Regions from separate parts of the Paenibacillus sp. J23TS9 genome, predicted to be linked through region 2. Evidence: riboswitches for the same ligand, from Rfam matches in the RefSeq annotation. Region 2 holds a riboswitch; the other holds the start of a gene.

Region 1 (7,846 bases), on a different contig from region 2:
TACCAGGAACCGACCATCCAGGGAGGCGGGGAATACCTGCCGCTCATGCCGCTCAAAGCAGTTGATGGCATCACCCCGGCAGCACAGCTGGAACCGCCGTTTCTCGTATGGCAGAAGTACGCCATTACCAAAGACGCCAAGAATGTGGAGGCGGCCATTAAGTTTTTTGACACGATCTACTCGGATAAATACGCCGATCTTCTGTATTGGGGAATCGAAGGACAAACATACAAAAAGGATGATAATGGTGCAAACGTATATATCAACAACAAATCAGACGAAGAATTGGCAAAAATAGGCCAAACCCCCGGAGTCAAGCTGTTTGGGGATACGGTTTTTCCTCGAGTTCAATTTGCCAATCTTGAGTTTGAACTGTCCAGCGTACCAAAATACAAAGCCGATAACGAATTAAGTATTTTGAAATACAAGCCGTATTTTGTCAATATGAACGGCAACTATTTGGCAATTCCGGATGATAAGCAGCTGGAGACAAAGACCAAAATTCTGACCAATCTGTCCACCTATTCCACGGAGCTAGCCACCAAACTGGCTCTGGGTCAAAAATCACTTGATCATTGGGATGAGTATATCGCTGAAATGAAAAAGCTTGGACTGGACCAGTTGATTGAAATCGATCAGCAATTGTTTGACAGATACAACAGCATCCAGTAATTTGATTCCAAGCAGGAATATGTATTGGGAAAGTGGCAGTCTCCGCTTCAGATGCCGGATGATCTGCCATTTTCCTCCTTTTGCTTCATGATACTATGGGATCGAATCCGAAGGAGGGGACGGCTTTTGCGTAACAGGAGCTTCGGTAGCGGTACGTTTCGAAAAATCTTTTTGTCTTATACCGCGATATTAATCATCCCCATCATTGTGTTCAGCGTCTTAAACGTACAGCGAAACATCATGGAGGAGAAGCAGCAGCTGTACGAAAAACATGCTCTGGATGCTAAACGGATTGCGGATATCGTGGACAACAAATTAAATGAGCTTAAAAATTTAGGTAAAGTGCTGAGCAGCGAACCTTGGGTTAATAAACTGATGCAAAATACGAACGTATACGATGAGGAATTTGATTTATTAAAGATGCTTGAAATCAGAAAGAGTTTGGAAAATGATGTGAGTTCGCTGAATATCCTCTCCTTCGGAACGATTATTTTTCCCGAAAAGCAGCAGGTCCTGTCTTCGTTGGGCACCTATCCGGAAAGTGACTTCTTTTCCACAATAGCCGTCTTCGACGCGGATACCCGACAAATGATCGAAAGCTCCCTTCAGGAACAGCAGTATTTCAAAATCATGCCACCGGTGACCATGAAGCTTTGGGGCGGCAGCAAGCGCGTGATTCCCGTACTTCAAAGCTTGGAGGTCGTCAATCACCCGCGTGCGGTTTTGGTTCTATTTATTGATAGCGCTTACTTTTCCGAATATATCGGCCGTTTCGGAAGTATCGAATCCAAGGATATCATCATTTCCGCTCACGGCTTCACCCTTTACAAGCAAACGCGGAACGCGGCTGAAGGGATTCTTGATGATCGGCGAAGCTACGAGCTTGTTCTGCCGTCTCAGGCCAGCGATCTGCAATACAGGATTTCCTATTTCGATTCCAGTGTCATCGGGATCAACAATCTATTTGGTTCTCTTCTTGCTATTATGATTTCTATCGCTGTTGGCATGTGTTCGGCTTTCTTGTTAGCCAAAGTCAGCTATCGTCCTCTCGGAATCTTGCTGAACAAGCTGTCTGGCTCGGTTCGATACGAGGATGCCAAACAGAGTCTTGTCTTTGGTTCAGAATACAATTATATCGAAAATTCGTTCGACAGGCTGCTGCATGAAAACCGGAAGCTGCAACAATCCATGCAGGACTACGAAAGCGCAGCTAAGGCGAACTTGTTTCACCGCTTGCTTAAAGGATATTTTACGGGCGATCAAGACATGAACGGACTGAAAAAATTCGGAATCAGCTATACCGAGGATATGCATTATGGCACGATGCTTGTCAGCTTTCACGTCATTCGCGATTTTTCTGATTTCGAGAAAATCCGGAAGATCGAAATGATGACGATCGTGATTGTTGAAAAGGTGATGAGCCGTTATCGGCTGGACTATGAGCTGTTCGAGGTGACCAATGCGGATAAAGCCTTGATCATGTCTTCCGAAAACGCATTTGGAAACGATGGAATGATGGAGCGAATTGCTTCCGAAATTGCAGGGGAAATTGAACAGACCTGCGGATTTCAACCCGATGTCTTGCATGGAACGGTAGAAAAGGGGCTTGTCGGCATCAGTAAATCGTATTATGCAGCGAATGAAGGTCTGCAGTATACCTTATTTTCACGAGAGCATCTTCAGGGTTTGCAGGAGGAATCGATCCAGGCAGGAGTGGATTATTATTATCCGACGGATTGGGAGGTTCAGCTGATCAATAACTTGAAGATCGGAAATCTCGACATGTCCATACAAATACTCCACGAAATAAGCGCGGAGAATAGGAAACGTCAGCTGCCCGATGCCTGCACGTTCAAACTGGTATCTCTATTAATGGAGACGATGCTGAGGGTGCTGCACGAGTTGAATCTTGATACGGGCATCTACGCCAGACAATTCAAGAGCAAAGCTATGGCGGCGGACATCGAAGAGATGTGGAGCTACGTATTTGAAGTAGGCACATTAATATGCGAGCGAAACCGGTATTCTAACACGTCATCAACGATTGCCGTTGGCGGCCAGTTGCTGCAATACGTGAATCAAAACTATACATGCGCGGACATCTCGTTAAAACATCTGGCGGAAATATTTCAGATGTCGGTATCCAATATTTCCAAAATATTTAAAGAGGTGACAGGTATCAACTTCTATGACTATTTATGCCGGCTGCGCATGGAAATGGCCAAAGAATTGCTGAGAGAGAAAACATACGCCATGGATGAAATCGCCCGCCGGGTAGGATACCAAAATCTGTATTCTTTTAAACGGGCATTTATCCGATATGAAGGAATTAAGCCGGACGAATATGTAGGGCTCGCGATTTGAAATTACATTTGCAAAATCCGATCATCTGATAGATTATAATGAAAATAGCATTGAACCAGAGAAAGGGATCAGAACATTGACACTACAGCAACTGAAATACGTGATCGAGGTCGCTAACCGCGGATCTATGAATGAAGCAGCCAAAAGGCTATTTATATCCCAGCCGAGTCTTTCGAATGCAATCAAGGATCTGGAGGAAGAAATCCGGATCCAGATTTTCGAGCGTACCAACAAAGGTATATCTCTTTCCAAGGAAGGGGCGGAGTTTCTGGGGTATGCCCGGCAGGTGATTGAGCAGGCGGAGCTGCTGGAGAGCCGCTACTTGAACGCCAAGCCCTCGCCTCAGCATTTTTCCGTATCGACCCAGCATTATGCTTTTGCCGTCAATGCCTTTGTAAACCTGGTGGGAGAGTATGGTCAGGATGAGTATGAACTGGCTCTGCGAGAGACCAAAACCCATGAAATTATTCAGGACGTCAAAAGCCAGCGGAGCGAGATTGGCATCTTATATCTGAATGAGTTCAACAGCAAGGTGATAAACAGACTTCTGAAGGATGCGAATTTGAAATTTACGAGTCTGTTCACGGCTAAACCGCATATTTTTATCAGTATCCATAATCCTCTTGCCAAGCAATCCGTCGTAACCATCGATCAGCTCCAGGATTATCCCTATTTGTCCTTTGAGCAGGGAGAGTTTAATTCTTTTCATTTCTCAGAGGAAATTTTGAGCACCCTTTCACATCCAAAAAGCATTCGTGTCAATGATCGGGCTACACTTTTCAATCTGCTGATTGGTCTGAATGGCTATACGATTTCTACAGGGGTTCTGAGTGCTGATCTAAATGGCAATGAGATTATCCCTGTCCCTTTGGATATCGAAGAAACCATCAATGTCGGCTGGATTTGTCATCACAATGCGGCCTTGTCCAAGCTGGCGACAGCTTATATCGAGGCGCTTCATGACGCAATTTCCGAGTAAAGGATGTTGTATGCCGTTAATGAAAAAGGAGATTAGAATGTTCTAATCTCCTTTTTGCAATGGTCAGAAGTACCACAACTACTAAACCTTAATTATCAATCTTTTTGATAAAACTACAACATTTTGTTTACGACAAAGGCCGCCCCGCCGGGAGTGGCCTTCAATTCTAGTCTCGTGTTTGTATCCTTAGAAGATCACTTCAAACCTCTTCCCCTTGCTGCGATAATATTCGAATATCATGAAGTCTATCTCTATAGGTGTCTCCCCAATTCCTCATGGACAAAATGATTGGTTCCAACGTTCTTCCAAATTCAGTCAGTGAATATTCCACCTTAGGAGGCACCTGTTTATAAACTTCGCGGTGAACAATGCCGTCCCGTTCAAGCTCACGGAGCTGCAGTGTAAGCATGAATTGCGTTATTCCCGGATAGAGGCGGCGGAATTCATTAAATCTTCTCGGACCATCGATAAGATGATAAAGAATGATTCCTTTCCATTTTCCCCCAATTACATCTAAAGTTGTTTCTACAGGACACCCTTCCGTACTCGGAGTAATGCTGCTCTTCTTCCTTTGATCGCCCAAAAGCCCCTACACCTCCAATAGTTTGATTTTTAATACTATATTATAAAATTATGCGTACTATTATAATTCGAGTATACATCATATTATATAGCGGTAACAACAACGCTTTTCATTTGGGAAGGATGGTTTGATCATGCGTCAGAGGATGGAGGTGCTTTGGGAGAAGGACCGTAAGTGGACATATGAAGTAAAGATTACTGAAGAGAGAAGGGTTAATCGTCATGAGCTTGAAAGGTTTGCTAATAGGTATAATTTTTACTATTTTATATTCATCTGGAGCTATTATTATGAAAATCGGCTTACTATCAGCGCCCCCATTAACATTAGCGACATTGCGTTTTCTTATCGCCGGGTTGTTGCTGCTGCTATATATTTACGGCTTTAAAAAGGGGAAATATACTTTACCAAACAAAAGAGAATGGAAGTTTTTAATTTTGATGGGTTTATTAAATACCACGTTGTTTGTTGGGTTAGGCAATTTGGCTCTTCGGACCATTTCCGCTGGAATATTTAATCTCTTTCTCCCGATCAACCCTTTCCTTTTTGCGCTCTTTTCTCTGATTTTCATGGGAAAACACATTCGGCCGAAAGAGTGGGTGGGTATGGTAGTTTCCGTCATTGGTCTGTTCATTGCGACTTTCCCGTCATTGACTGGCAGTCATGCCACCCTAAGCGGCATATTGTTTCTTACTTTTGCGATGGTCTCTATGGCTGTTGGAAGCCTCATTTTCAAAAAAGCTGATTTACAGCTGCCTAACCTAGTGATAAACGCGTGGCAGGTATTCATCGGAGGCATTCTTTTATTGATCCCAACTCTTTTCCTAGAGTCTGGTAAGCCTATCAACCTGGATATCCATCTTGTAGAATACCTTCTTTGGTCTGTCTTCGGTCTCTCAATTATTAGTATGAGCATCTGGTATTATTTGTTAAAGCAGGATGCCGTCAAAGCAAATAACTGGCTGCTTTTAAATCCTGTCGCAGGCTATATCCTTGCTGCCATTGTACTAGGTGAACCCATTACATGGTATGGTGTCATCGCCACCGTAATTGTGCTTTTGGGATTATATCTGTCGGGGAATTTTCAAATTAAAGAATCGGCTATGGTTCAGCAAAAAAAAGTAGTTTGACTTTAGGGTGAAAACCGAATATTGTCTCCTTCCTGCCCCCAAAAGTTGATCGTTTAATGTGCCTAAAGATTTAGCACTTTATTATAAGTAAGATTACGATACAAGTAGTAAAAAACATGAAAACCGCCACTGAAAACACTTCAGAAGGCGGTTTTTTTATAGGTTTTCTAGAAATACTGCCAGTGGATTTTGCCATAATGCTGTGATTTGGATACACAAGGAACATAAACAAAAGAGAAATAGAGATAAAGGAAGCAATTGAATGACAAAACCGGATAAGTGATGGGTATTCAATCAAAGGTATCAAAATAGCCCCGAATTCTGTATTACCCATGCTTTACAGTTCGCCTGCTCAGGCGTATATTCAGTTCATTATTAACAATTTTAAAGGTACGTCTTTGAATTACGCTGAGTTTTCATTGTGAAAAGCGGGGGAACCACAACAGCATTGAGCGATTATCCTGTCAGAGTACGGGATGATGTCACTGCAAGGGGTGAATCGGATCAGGTTTGTCAATGACATGACTGGTTCCGTAGGGCAACTCTCACTGCCCGAATCCGTCAGCTAACCTCGTAAGCGTTGCTATGAGAGAGGAGTGAAACTGTGAATTTTTAGACTTAAAGCACAGGGTAACCGCTCTGTGTTTTTCTGTGCGCAAATTGAATCGATGTCTATTTCGCTGAATTTCCGCTGGATAGCGGAAAGCGGGGGAACCGGCCGTGATGATGTTATGAACATTGTCACATGGGGTGAATCTCATGCATTTGAGTAGGGCTACTCTTTTAAGTCCGAATCCGTCAGCTAACCTCGCAAGCGTTTAAAGAGAGGCAACCTGTATATATGCATTTTTGAACAAGGCTTTTTTAGTCTTGCCCAAAGAAGCATTGAAGAGAGGTCCTCTTTTCGATGCTTCTTTTTTTGTTGTTTTTTTATCTGTCTGAAGGAAGGCATTATGTACATCATGCTAGGTAGAGAGGAGAAGGAAGTTGCCCAACATCCAAGTGAACGGAACAACATTATATTATGAGACACATGGCAGCGGCGTGCCTATCGTCTTTATTCACGGACATCTTTCGACTCACCATATGTTTGAGCCGCAGGTCGAATATTTCAGCAAAAGGGCTAAAGTCATTGTGCTGGATTTAAGAGGCTACGGGAATTCAGGGAAATTAAATGTGGAAGTTGAGGACATTATAGATACCCAGTGTAAAGATTTATCTGAACTGCTCGAAAAGCTTAATATCCCTAAGATTACCTTGGTAGGCTGCTCGAGCGGCAGTCTGCTTGTGCAAAAATTTGCAGCGTCCCACCCGGATAGAGTTAACGCGCTTGTTCTGGTGGACAGCTATTTTTATGGCCCTTATGGTCCTTTTGGGACAAAAAACGGTATTTGGAAAATTATCGAAGCATGCAGCTGGTTGTCTTATTATCTTCCTGCCGAATTTTTCCTCCGTTCGCTGCGGGTGACGTATAATCGTTGGGTACCTGCGTACAGCATATTAAGGGATGAACTGTTCCACAAGCGGCCGACGGAATCGATCAAACAGCGGATGGCATTGCTGAAAATCGACATCGATTCGAATTCATCCCGGTTGAGGATGCCTATTTTATGCGTGGCTGGCAGACAGAGCGAATGGTTTGTCAAGCAGATGAACAAGGCGGCGGAGAGATTCGCCTGTGCGCAGAAGGCTGTCATAGAGGATGCCATTTATCCGAGCCATCTGTGCCAGCCTCAGCAATTCAACCGTGTTTTGCTTGACTTTTTGATCGACCAGCGCATTTTCAGGATGGAAAAGCAGTTGGTCTGAATTTGGGATGCAGGTGATGGAATGAATAAGGAATACAGACAATTAAAGTCGCTGCTGGGCATGCTGGATCGGGAAGAACGCTGGTTTACGCTTGCGGAGATTGAAAGGGAGCTGGGTGTATCCGGCAAATCCATCAAGAAAATCGTGGAGGAGGCCGCTCCGCTGCTCCCCGAATCCATGCATGTGGAGGTGTCGAGAGGGAGAGGGATCAGTTTTCACCGCGACAGGCATGGTGCGACCGTCCGCGAAGTCCTGGCGGCTCTTTTCAGGGAAACTTCCTATTTCCGCCTGATGCAGCTTGTTCTTGCGCAT
Region 2 (7,846 bases):
CAATCGAACCTGCACCAAATCCCATTTTATGCTTGCTCTTGCCACTGACAATATTCAGTGCGATTTGTTTTTTGCCTATCTGCTCCTTATTATCCATACCCTCGTGTTCCTCCTATTAGAAAAACGTCTACTCGGGCTTGCCTCTCGCTGAAGCGGGAGCCGCGTTTTTGCGGAACTGACCGAATAGGCATCCTGCTTTGATATTTTGATATCCATGAACTTAATTTTATTTTAACTAATAATCGCTGGAATGCCAACATATACATGCTTTAGATGCTTGTCAACGGGAGGTATTCGTATATGGCTCCAGCACGCGCCAAAATCGTCATTTCGTCGTTACTCGCCCTTTGTATCCTGCTCGCGGGAACAGGGTGGCTCTTCTTCAGGGATACACCGGAAACACAGCCTTCCTATGCTCCGGATCAGGCCAAGCCTCCCAAGGTATCCACTCCGATTGTTCAGCAAGAGAGCGTACAAAAACCAACGGCTGAGATTCTCAGCAAGCGGGTTGTGGAATACCACATCGACACGACACTCGATCCGGAGAACCGTGTGATCAAAGGAACCCAGACGTTGACATGGACTCACCCCGGGAAAAAAACAGTGAACGAGCTGTACTTTCATCTGTACCCCAACGCCTTCTCATCCATGGACTCCACTTTTATGAAAGAATCTGGAGGCAAGCTCCGGAATGACTCCATGCCTGCGGACGGCTTTGGCTCCATGACCATTACCGATATGAAAACTGCTGAAGGCCTTTCACTTATGCATCGTATCCAGTATGTCCAACCTGACGACGGCAACGCAAAGGACAAGACTCTTGTCAAAGTCCGGCTTCCTAAACCCGTCAAGGGTGGAGAAAGCATCACGCTCAGCATCCAGTTTGAGGTCAAGCTCCCTAAAATATTCGCCCGAATGGGTACCGCGGACGATTTTGTCATGGCCGGACAGTGGTTCCCAAAAATCAGCGTCTACGAGCCTGCGGGCGTGAGGGGGCGGACGACAGAGGGCTGGAATTTGCATCAATACCATGGGAACTCCGAATTTTATGCTGACTTTGGCATCTATAGCGTCCGCATTCATGTACCGGACAACTATATCGTCGCCGCAACCGGATTTCCTGTACAGGCCGCACAGGTTCGCAACAACGAAAAAATCTATCAGTTTTATGCCGACGATGTTCACGACTTTGCCTGGGCAGCGTCACCAAACTTTGTTGTCGCTGAGGAGCCCTTCTCCTCTGCCGAGGTACCGGGCGTAAAGATCAAGCTTTATTTGGACCCTGCTCATAAGGACTTGAAGGAAAGATATTTCTTCGCCGCCAAAGCTGCTCTCAAATACTTCAGCAAATGGTATGGTTCATACCCTTACTCTACCTTGTCCATAGTCGTTCCGCCTGAATCAGGCAACGGGGCTGGCGGGATGGAATATCCAACGCTGGTAACAGCCTTCGGCGCCAAAGACGAATCACCCGGTTATGATCTGGAACGGACGGTCATCCATGAGATCGGACATCAATATTTTTACGGCATGCTAGCCAGCAATGAGTTTGAAGAGGCATGGCTGGATGAGGGTTTCACTTCATACGCTGAGGATAAGCTCATGGAGCAGGAGTATGGCGTTATTCCAAACCTGCCGATCCAAGCCTCAATCATTTCTTCACCCATGTCTTTAACGCAAGAAGCATGGAAATACGGCTCACAGGATCAATACGCGCTCAACGTTTATTACCGCGCCAAGCTGCTTCTGAAAGGGATGGAACAGCAGGTCGGCTCGCAGACCATGAGTAAAATTATGAGCACCTATGCTAAAAAGTACCGGTTCAAGCATCCTGCAACAGCTGATTTCCAAAAGGTGGTCGAGCAGGTTACCCATGAATCGTGGCAAACCTTCTTTGACCAGTATGTATACGGCAATCAGATGGCCGATTTCGCAGTAGACTCCATCTCTGTACACAAAAATGACAACGATACAGCACCTGTCTATGAATCCACCGTCAAGATTTCGAAAAAGGGTGGCGACTATTCTGAGGTTCCGATCATGTTCACCTTTACCGACGGCCATACGCTGAACAAGGTTTGGAACGGAACAGGTGACAGCGCCGAGTTTAAGCTGGAATACAGCGCGCCGCTGGCCTGGGCAATGGTTGATCCGAAATACTCGATTGTGATGGAGAACAAGCATATTAACAACTATTTAAAGGCGGATATGGATAACAAGGTGCTGATCCGCTGGAACTTGAGCATCACCAAGCTGATTGAGACTCTGCTTGGAAGTCTGTCCTGGTGAGGTGAGAACTGGTGAAATCCCATATTTCAAATGGCTGGAAAAGTCTTAAAAATCAATTTTATATCGTCATCATTCTCTTTTTGTACCAGCTGATCTGGGGATACTTCCTGTACCGTCTGGTCCATTCGGCCGTCGTTCCGCTGCTCATGCGCTATCCTGATCCACCACCCAATGAGCTGAGCCAACTGCTCTACTATATTGAAGGCAAAATGAGCCTGTCCACGAGCGGAACCGTTCATACGTACGTCTGGATCCTGATCTCCATGTGCGTGCTGCGCATGCTGGCCACTCCCTTCATCCATGCTGGGATCTTCTACGGACTGCACCGGGAACGTGAAGGTGAAATTGGTCTATACTTCTTCCAGGGGATGAAACGCCATGGAAAGGTCGTGTTTTTATTCCACCTGGTGGAATGGATATTGATTGCGGCACCTGCCTACTGGATCGTTCCTAAGATCTATGAGATTCTGCTGAACGGTATGCAGGTGCAAACCCTTGCCCTGCAAATCCTTCCTTATGCAGCAGCATGGCTCCTGTACAGCTATATCATTCGTCAGCTCAATCTCTTTATGCAGTTTGGCAAGACCGGCGGTACCGGCCTCCTTGCTCCCTTATGGCATTGTCTGCGCGGTTCGGCACCTTTAATCGGTATTTCGATTGTGCTTGGTATAACTAGTCTGCTCCTATTTAGTATCTGTACAGGCATCTCATTAATCTGGGCCGGGATCATCGCGCTCATTCTCCAGCAAGGCTATCACCTGGTCAGCTGTATGATGAGATTATGGGGTATTTCCGCCAAGTTTGATCTATGGCATCATCAGGCTCACAAAAATATAGAAAAATAAAAATTCTAATGGTTAATTTTTTGTCATCACTTCAATCCCTTGATAGAAGAAAAACCCCACCCTTCCACAAGGAAAGGGATGGGGTTTTATTTGTTTTTAAGTGCCGGATGTATTTGCCAAAGCGGCATTCCTCTGATACAATAATCCGGTACGAACTTAGTAACAACTTTGTAATAATTACTGTAACTATTCAAATTGTGCTGTAAACGAATTTCAACAACAACTACCAATTAATAAGATACCATGCCACCAGTCACTTTCAGGTGCTTGATCAAGGCCGAATTCCTTGGCACCAGGAAGCGGGGGAACCACTTTGGGTGAATTGATCTCGTAACAGAGGGATCATAGGGGACTACCTTCTACCGAATCCTTAAGCTAACCTCGCAGGCAACCGGAAGGGGTTTATGTTTTTGAAAAAGAAGTTTGCAGCAGCCGCACTTGGCTTAACACTTATGTTCTCGATGGGAACCAGCGTATTCGCGGATTCATCACTGAATAATGTTGTCCATAAAACGATCGGGGTTACTTACAAAACCGGCGGAACCACCACAAACGGGTTCGACTGTTCTGGTTTTACACGTTATGTATTTCAAAAGCTGGGTGTTTCCATTCCACGCCAATCCAGCGCCCAATTTAAAACAGGCACCGCAGTCTCCAAGAGCAACCTGAGAGCTGGAGATCTGGTATTTTTCAATACGACTGGCGCAGGCGTTTCCCATGTCGGAATCTACGTTGGTAATGGAAATTTTGCACATTCATCCTCTTCCAAGGGTGTTACAATCAGCAAACTAAGCAACAGTTATTTCGCCAACCGCTACATTGGCGCCAAACGAGTCATGAGCACTGCTAAATATAAAGCAGCTGTCTACAACTAATACTTACCCATAAACATACGTAATACTTACACGCCCGCGCTGGAGATTTTTGCCGAAATCCCCTACCGCGGGTTTCTTGTTACCTATTAGACGTATGAAACGGCTAATAGGTAACAACTTTTCATAAAAAAATTTATAAAAACTTCAAATATCTTTTCTCGCTTACCCCTCAATTACCCATCCCATCAACAAATAAACATATTTTCCTATAAAATCATCTAAATATTTCCTTATTTCTAAAAAAAATTGATTTTTTTCGCTTATTAATGATAGAAACAATTGCCAAATTAAAATTCCTTTGTTACAATAGTCCCAGTGAGTTAGTAACAACTTTGTAATCTTTGCAGAACCGTTTGAAAAAGAAACGTTTCCTGATTTATATAGTGTAGAGAATATATGCCGAATTTCCTCACACTAGGGAAGCGGGGGAACCATTACGGGTGAATTGATCTTGCAACAGAGGGATCATAGGGGACCTTCTACCGAATCCTTAAGCTAACCTCGCAGGCACCGGAAGGGGTATATTTGTTTGAAAAAGAAGCTTGCAGCAGCAGTCATGAGTTTTGCAATCGTATTTACCGTTGGAGCCGGAAGCGCTTTCGCAGACTCCAAAATGGACAAAGTCATTGATGATGTTATCGGTACGAAATACAAAACCGCAGGAACTACAACGAGTGGCTTCGACTGTTCCGGATTTACAGCATACGTATTCAAACATCTGGGCATTAACCTGCCGCATCAATCCGGATCACAGTTTAGTATGGGCTCGGCCGTTTCCCGCAGCGACCTGAGAGCAGGAGATCTTGTATTCTTCAATACCTCTGGCTCCGGCGTTTCCCATGTCGGAATCTATGTCGGCGACGGAAAGTTTGCACATGCCTCCACATCCCGCGGAGTTATGGTTAGTTCGCTAAGTGATAGCTACTACGTCAACCGCTACGTTGGCGCGAAACGAGTCATGAGCACGGATACTTATCAAACCGCCGCCGTTGATTCCGAAGACAATGATGACGTGCAGTAATGCTTTTTAGCATCTGCCAGGTTTGAACGAAAGCCCGTACCTTGAGATTTTTGCCGAAATCTCAAGTAGCGGGTTTTTTTGTCGGCATCTTTGCTGTATTTAATTACCAGGAACTGCCTACATTATTTCATTACCCCTCCTACTGGTAAATAAACATGTGAAATGACAGAGGTAAGGAATATATTTTAAAATATTTTCAAATCCTAAGGATCAGCGCTTTCTCTAACAAAAGGGGGCCTACGCTATGAGCGTTTCAAAAGATGTTTTCACTGTTGTTCCCATGAATCATGAGCAAGCTGAGATTTGCTGCAGTTGGAGATATGAACCACCTTACGACCGGGTTTATGGCTGGCTTCCTTGGGAGCAAATGGAGGCGCTCGGAATTGAGCTTGGAGATCCTGAAGTACGGAGACAGCAGTATATGTCTGTTCTGGACGCTGAGAGGGCTCTATGCGGCTTTGCACAGCTCTTCCCCATGGTGAATGTTATACGGCTCGGAATCGGCATGAGGCCTGATTTATGCGGACACGGACTGGGTAAAAGCTTTGTACATGCTATCATCCAGGCAGCGAGAACACGCTATGCCGGACTGCCTGTAGATTTGGAGGTCCAAGACTGGAATGAACGTGCCATCCGCACCTACCTTAAGGCAGGATTTGAGATTACCGACACTTATGAAAAGCAGACACCGGAAGGTATCGGCCGTTTTCACTGCATGGTCTATAAAGAAGATTAAATTGCGTCAATGATAAATGGTACAAAATTGTGTATTTTTAATGGCCTTTCCGCTGCTTTCGTTTACCTTTTTGTCACAAACTATTTGATGTACCGGCTTGTTCCGTTATAATGAAGAAATGAAGAACCGTAGTTTACATAGAAAGGACGAAAACGGATGCAAAAATGGATCTTGAGCGGTGTGTTAGCGATTGCATGTGTATTTGCCATCGTGCTCATGTTTACACTGCCTGGCAAAGAACAAGTTGCTGAAGAACAAAAACCAACGATGCCTGAAGTGACCATGGATGCTACAGCGGCTGAAGCAACGATTAAAGCCCAAAGCTGTATTAGCTGCCACGGTGACCAACTGCAGGGTGGTGTCGGACCTAACCTGCAAAAAATCGGCTCCCAGCTTTCTGCCGAAGAAATTTATACGATCGTTACTAAAGGTAAAGGCGGCATGCCTTCATTCAAAGACAAGCTGAAGAGTGAAGAAATTGCTAACGTAGCCCAGTGGCTCGCAGCCAAAAAATAATGATCCTTAAGAAATAAAAAAACACGCTTCGAGACCGTGAGGTCTTACCGAAGCGTGTTTTTTTTGCTGTACGAACGCCTGAGTCTAGCGTTTCTCGCCTGAGCGCATCTTTTCGAACAGTTCATTAAACTGATGCGCTTCCTTGATGTCAAGGGCGGTAATACCACCGTCATCCCAGGACGTCAGGCGTAATGTTACATTCTTATAATCAATCGAGATAAAAGGATGATGATCGAAGGCTTCAGATATCGCAGCAACCTCGTCGACAAATGAAATCCCCTTCATAAAGTTGGAAAAAATAAATTTGCGCACGATCCAGCGCCCTTCTTCCAGTTCCCAGCCTTCCAACTTCGCTAAATGTGCTTCCACTTCTTCTAGCGTATAAACCATATTCTTATTTCCTCCCTGAAACCAAACACCCTTCATGCAAGAGCGTAAAGGATGTGTCTTTACCTGGCTTTCCTTAACTTTTTCCATTGTATTCCGGTCATTAAATATTTATGAATATGGCCGTCCTCAAGGCCAAGCACTTGTTATATCTTAACACGCCAGATATTCAAAAATCCATTCGGCCCATGGACTAGATGAGTGGGACTACGGTCAGCTCCTCATCCCCGATCAACAGGTTAATGCGGTGGTTATCCTTGTCATACATAACGACACCGCTTCCAACTTCAATGACAGGCTCAGCACCCAAACCATAAAAGAGATCTTCCGCCAGCGCCTCATGTACCTCCCGCTTCTCATCGGGACTCAGCTGCTGCCATTCACCTTCTTCCATTTCAAAAAACTGATAGCTGTCAGGGATCTCACCCACTGCATTCGTCAGATCCTTCAAAATTCCGTCATAATCACGTCCATGCTTAACTCCCATAGCTATTCCCTCCGTCTGGTTACATATCGCCCTGATCTATGCAGGTCCCAACTCCGTTTGCTTTCAAATATCCCGATTTGTTCTGTCGATAATGAACGTCTGTTTTATCTATAGTTCATTTTATATAGGGTAGTGCTTGTATATTGGCCGTTTTAACCAAGCGATGATAGGACTGATGAACCCCTTTGTTTCATTATAACGGAAAAATCCCCTTAAAAAAAAAGAGAATCCTGACGATAAATAATATATTACGTTTCTTGGTGCAGCACATCATTTTGCAAGGATGCAAACATGGTGCACGAAAGGATTCAATTTTATTTCTCATGGATGAGGTGTGCAATGGAAATTTCAACAATTATCGGCCTGATACTCGGTTTGGTCTCGGTCTTTGTCGGCATGATACTCAAAGGGGCACCTTTGATATCTCTGCTTACCCCCGCCGCTTATGTCATTATTCTCGGGGGCACGGCCGCTACGTTATTTATTGGTTTTCCAATGTCAGAGCTTAAGAAATTTCCTAAGCTGCTGAAAATGGTATTTGTTAAGCAACGACTGGTAGAGCGCCGTGATTTAATCACAATGTTCATGGAATGGGCGTCCATTACCCGCCGTGAAGGACTTCTTGCCTTGGAAACCAAGGTGGAGGAGATCGATGACGACTTCCTGCGGAACGGCATGCGGATGATTATT

Evidence for each region. Region 2 has a riboswitch for cyclic di-AMP ahead of KJS65_RS29245 (C40 family peptidase). Riboswitches for the same ligand answer to the same signal wherever they lie in the genome.
Region 1: it holds a riboswitch for cyclic di-AMP, as region 2 does, so the genes downstream of both, KJS65_RS14355 (alpha/beta fold hydrolase) here and KJS65_RS29245 (C40 family peptidase) in region 2, are expected to answer to the same signal.

The regions. Positions count from the first base shown of each region.
Region 1 is NZ_BOSG01000001.1:3,059,623-3,067,468, reverse strand. Features, by position in the region: gene KJS65_RS14380 (extracellular solute-binding protein) at 1-672, shown strand, start outside; gene KJS65_RS14375 (helix-turn-helix transcriptional regulator) at 799-3,036, shown strand; gene KJS65_RS14370 (LysR family transcriptional regulator) at 3,113-4,015, shown strand; gene KJS65_RS14365 (winged helix-turn-helix transcriptional regulator) at 4,215-4,598, opposite strand; gene KJS65_RS14360 (DMT family transporter) at 4,820-5,725, shown strand; cyclic di-AMP (ydaO/yuaA leader) riboswitch at 6,122-6,320, shown strand; cyclic di-AMP (ydaO/yuaA leader) riboswitch at 6,394-6,558, shown strand; gene KJS65_RS14355 (alpha/beta fold hydrolase) at 6,713-7,534, shown strand; gene KJS65_RS14350 (AcpB/EbpR/MafR family transcriptional regulator) at 7,556-7,846, shown strand, end outside.
Region 2 is NZ_BOSG01000011.1:25,714-33,559, forward strand. Features, by position in the region: gene KJS65_RS29225 (YwhD family protein) at 1-97, opposite strand, end outside; gene KJS65_RS29230 (M1 family metallopeptidase) at 301-2,289, shown strand; gene KJS65_RS29235 (hypothetical protein) at 2,301-3,134, shown strand; cyclic di-AMP (ydaO/yuaA leader) riboswitch at 3,400-3,539, shown strand; gene KJS65_RS29240 (C40 family peptidase) at 3,545-4,009, shown strand; cyclic di-AMP (ydaO/yuaA leader) riboswitch at 4,397-4,534, shown strand; gene KJS65_RS29245 (C40 family peptidase) at 4,539-5,030, shown strand; gene KJS65_RS29250 (GNAT family N-acetyltransferase) at 5,275-5,766, shown strand; gene KJS65_RS29255 (c-type cytochrome) at 5,923-6,282, shown strand; gene KJS65_RS29260 (4a-hydroxytetrahydrobiopterin dehydratase) at 6,367-6,672, opposite strand; gene KJS65_RS29265 (hypothetical protein) at 6,863-7,156, opposite strand; gene motA (flagellar motor stator protein MotA) at 7,496-7,846, shown strand, end outside.